One region of the Arthrobacter agilis genome, then DNA from elsewhere that is predicted to be linked to it. Evidence: riboswitches for the same ligand, from Rfam matches in the RefSeq annotation. Region 1 holds a riboswitch; the other holds the start of a gene.
What was found. Region 1 has a riboswitch for S-adenosylmethionine ahead of QFZ50_RS00955 (ABC transporter substrate-binding protein). Riboswitches for the same ligand answer to the same signal wherever they lie in the genome.

Region 1 (2,189 bases):
TGTTCGTGTTCCAGTAGTCGGCGCGGAGGTCGTACTCGAAGTTGTTGCCGAGCTCGCTGACGGTCGCGCCGTCACCGTTCTCGATCAGCACCTCGAAACCGGCCTTCTTCGCCGTCGCCTGGATCTGCGTGACGAGCGCCTGGTGCGCGGTGGGCCACGCGCCCGGCGTGTAGGGGAAGTGCACCGTCAGGCGCCGGCCGTCCTTCACGCGGTAGCCCTCGTCGTCGCGCCCGGTCCAGCCGGCCTCGTCGAGCAGGCGCGCCGCCTCGTCGGGGTCCGGGTCGTAGACGTGCTCGAAGTCGGGGGAGTAGAAGCCCGTGGTGGAACTCAGAGGTCCACCGGCCCGGGTCACGGTACCGAAGTACACGCTGTTGATACCCGCGTCCACGTAGGCGCTGCGCAGGAAGGCCTTGCGGACGTCCACGTCGTCGAAGGGTGCCCGTGTGGTGTTGAGGATCAGGTTGGTCGGGTTGCCCGGCCGGTCCTGCAGGATCAGTTCGACGTTCGGGTCGGCCTCGGCCTCGTCGAAGTGCACCGACGGCATGAGGTCGAGGGCGTCCACCTGGCCCGCCCTCAGGAGGCCGTAGCGGGTGGAGTCCTCGGGGACGATCCGCCACTCGATCTTCTCGATGTGTGCCGGCCCCTCGTGCTGGGCGAACGGCGGGGCGGAGTTGTAGTCCTCGTTACGTACCAGGCTGACCTTGGACTGCGGCACGTAGTCGACGATCCTGTAGGGCCCGGTCCCCACGGGTGAGTTGCAGTTCTCGGCCTGCGGCCGCTTGAGGGCCTCGGGTGATTCGATGCCGAGGAACGGCTGGGCGAGCACCTCGAGGAACGCGGCGTACGGGCGGTTGAGCGTGACGACCGCGGTGGTCTCGTCCACCACCTCGGTGCCCACATAGGGCTTGAGGTAGCCGCCGGCCGTGCCGGACTGGGTGTCCGGGTCGATCATGTGGTCGAGGTTGGCCTTGACCGCCTCCGCGGTGAGCTTGGTCCCGTCGGTGAACCAGACGTCGTCGCGCACGGTGAAGGTGTAGGTGAGGCCGTCCTCGGACACCGACCAGTCCGTGGCGAGCCAGGGATGGATGGCGCCCTCGCTGTCCTGGGACACGAGGGAGTCGAGGTAGTTCGCCGCGATGGACGCCTGCGGCATGTCGCCGTTGACGTGGGGGTCAAGGCAGGAGATGTCCTTGCCGGTGGCGAAGACGAAGGTGTCGTCCTCGCTCGCGGCGGCTGATCCTCCGCAACCGCTCGTGGTGAGCACCAGCCCCGCCGCGACGGCGAGCAGGGCGAGGGTGCGGGGTGGGCGGGAGGTGCTGGGGCTTGCTGTTTCCACGCGTGGCTCCTGAATCATCGCCCGATGGAGGGTGATACAGGTCAGCCAGCAGTCGCCCGGGCGTGCCGGAGCACGGGAGGGGCAGACCAACGAAAGCTTGTAGCTTCTCCATCGGTCCTGGCAGTAGCACCGTTCCCCGTTGCTACACGGGGAGGGTTGCTGCGGCGTCGTCGATCCAGGTCTCTCGGCCGCTCGGGATGGTTATGGCACAAGCTAAGCGCACGGGAGGACGGCGGCGCCAGTGGTGCCCGTCATATTCGGTCACGCGGCGCTGCGGGACGGCCCTCCCCGGTTCCCGAGAGCCGCACCAGGAGTTCCACCTTCCGGCCGAGCGCGAAGCCGCTGAGGTCCGGCAGCCGCACCAGGTACTCGTCCTCGACGAGCAGGTTCAGGAGCCGGTAGGTGGTCGCCTTCGGCAGCCCGAGATTGCGGCTCACCTCCAGTCCGGTGACCCCGGGACCGCAGCGCGCCACCTCCTCCAGCACTGCGAGTGCGCTGCGGACCGCCTTGGGCTGGCGGGCCCGCAGGTCGACGTCGTCGGGCCGGTCCGCTGTCATGGGACATCGCCCGCGGCAGTGTTCCGACCACCTCCGAGCACGGCGTCCTGGGTGGGCACGTCGTAGAGCCCGAGGACGGGTTCTGCCGGCCTGCGGCGGCGGTGCACCAGGAACCAGAGCAGCGCGGTGGCCAGCAGGACGCAGTAGATCCAGCCGCTCGCGCTCCGGCCTGCACCTGCGAGGGTGATCCGATAGGCGACCAGGGCGCCCGCGAGTGCCACCGAGGCGACCCCGGCGGCGAGCGCCGTGCGGAGGGTCAGTTCGCCGATGCGCCGCAGGAAGACCGGTGCCGTGCA
Region 2 (2,189 bases), 3.5 Mb from region 1:
GCGGGGTGCGGCCGGCCTGGGCAGCGGAGGCCCGGACGCCCGCGATGTTGTCCTTGAAGCCCTCGAGGTCCTTGCCGTTCGAGAAGTACCAGTCGGCTACCCGGCCGGCGGTGGCCTGGGCCGCGGTCGAGTTGCCGCCGAAGAAGACCTCGGGGTGCGGGCGGCCGGGGACGTCCACGGGGCCGGGGCTCAGGGTGAAGTCCCGGATGTCGTAGTACTTGCCCGCCTGGCTGTAGCCCTCCTCGGTCCACAGGCCGCGCAGCACGCGGATGAACTCCTCCGTGCGGACGTAGCGTTCATCATGCTCGAGCCAGTCGAGGCCGAAGTTCACGAACTCGTCCTTCAGCCAGCCCGAGACGATGTTGACGGCGGCACGGCCGTTGGAGATGTGGTCCGCGGTGATGATGAACTTCGCCAGCACGCCCGGGTGCCACATGCCGGGATGGACCGCGGCGATGACCTTCAGCTTCTCGGTCGCGGCGAGCAGTGCGAGGGAGAACGACGTCGCCTCGTGCTGCTTGTCCGCGCCGTAGGAGGCTGCGTAGCGGGTCTGCGACAGGGCGTACTCGAACCCGGCGTCCTCGGCGATCCGGGCGAGCTTCCTGTTGTAGTCGAAGTCCCAGCCCGTCCGCTGCTCGATGGTCGAGACCACGAGGCCACCGCTCACGTTGGGCACCCAGTAGGCGAATTTCAGGGGGGTCGACAGGTCGGCGACGCTCATGGATCCTCCATCGGTCTGGCAGTAGCACCCTTCTGTCGCCGCAGGGGATGCGGAGGCCAGGGTTGCTGCGGCGTCAGTGAGCCAGATCTCTCGGCCGCTCGGGATGGTCAGATCGAGTGTGACACCGAGGCGCCGGGGAACCAAACAATGTGTCCCCGTGTGAGGGCGTCCCTCGACCGCCGCGTTCTACGTCCCGAAGACGAACCACGAGGCACAGCGCCAGATCGCGCAGCTACGGTCCGCGGGAGACCGTGCGACGGCCGATCGCCTCAGCGCCATGGTCTCCACGCTGCAGGCCGTCTGGATCCCTCCGCCGGGGGATGGTTCCCCGAGCAGGCCCTCGGCCTGATCCGGAACGCCGGCGCACCCGTCCGGCGCTGATGCGGCAGGGGTGTGTGCGGGCCCACGGAACCGCGCACACCCTGCCCGCCTAGGCTGGGGGCATGGAGAGCTGGAAGTCCGCGCAGCGTGCCCACGAGCGGAGGCTCTGGAGCACGCTGGTCTGCGTCGGACTGGCGCTGGTCCTCGCCCTGGCCAGCAGCCTCCTGGCGGCCGTGATCAGCGCGGACCCGGCGGTGGGCCCCTGGTTCTACCTCCAGCAATCGGTGCTGCTCGTCCTCAGCGTCGCAGGCACGGCGCTCGCGTTCCGCCGGCGGCGCTCGGCCCGCACGGGAGGGGCAGGGTAACCGGCGTTATGCGAATGTGACAAACCGTCCGAGCAGTGGCTATGTTCTTCTGGTGCCTCAGCCTATGTGGGGCGCTCCTGGACGGAATGCCGAGCCCTGCCGTCGTCCCGGATACGATCACCTCACGGCGGGGACGGGGGAACCACAGGTCCAGTGGACGCGCAGCAAGAGCTGACGCCGTCCTTGGGGTTAAGCCGCACCACATCGCTCACCAGTTGATGCACGCGGCCGGGTGACTCCCATCCGAACCCGACAGCTCACCCCGCAGGCATGGGAGAGGTATAAAACCATGTCACGAAACATCTCTTCGGCGCGCCACCGTGCCGTTATCGACGGCAATCTCGCGCTGCAGGGACTGTCCCGCGCCGCGAAGGCCCACGCCACCACGATCGGCCGCCCCGTCGCCATCGTCGCCGTCACGTCGGGCCTCGCGCTGAGCGTCGTCGGCACCGCCAACGCCGGTACCTACACCAGAGCAGGGCACGACGACCGCACCCGCAGCTGTGGCAGCTCCTGCCGCTCCGGCCGCAGCTCCTGCCGCTCCGGCGGCAGCTGCAACCGGCACGACCCACACCGTCGTCCCGGGTGACACCCTCGGTGCCATCTCGGCCTCGTACGGTGCGGACCTGACCGCGGTCCTCGCGGCCAACGGGCTGTCCCTGGCCTCGATCATCTTCCCGGGCGATTCCATCGCGATCCCCGCGGGTGGAGCGGTCCAGGCGCAGACGGTCTCCGTTCCCGTCGCCGTCGCTCCTGCCGCTCCCGTCGAGCAGGCAGCGGTC

Region 2: it holds a riboswitch for S-adenosylmethionine, as region 1 does, so the genes downstream of both, sfnG (dimethylsulfone monooxygenase SfnG) here and QFZ50_RS00955 (ABC transporter substrate-binding protein) in region 1, are expected to answer to the same signal.

What each region holds. Positions count from the first base shown of each region.
Region 1 is NZ_JAUSXO010000001.1:201,974-204,162, forward strand. It holds gene QFZ50_RS00955 (ABC transporter substrate-binding protein) at 1-1,336, opposite strand, end outside; SAM riboswitch class I at 1,442-1,540, opposite strand; gene QFZ50_RS00960 (helix-turn-helix domain-containing protein) at 1,588-1,893, opposite strand; gene QFZ50_RS00965 (APC family permease) at 1,890-2,189, opposite strand, start outside.
Region 2 is NZ_JAUSXO010000001.1:3,669,600-3,671,788, forward strand. It holds gene sfnG (dimethylsulfone monooxygenase SfnG) at 1-721, opposite strand, end outside; SAM riboswitch class I at 726-831, opposite strand; gene QFZ50_RS17345 (hypothetical protein) at 1,165-1,407, shown strand; cyclic di-AMP (ydaO/yuaA leader) riboswitch at 1,485-1,693, shown strand; gene QFZ50_RS17350 (hypothetical protein) at 1,697-1,996, shown strand; gene QFZ50_RS17355 (LysM peptidoglycan-binding domain-containing protein) at 1,911-2,189, shown strand, end outside.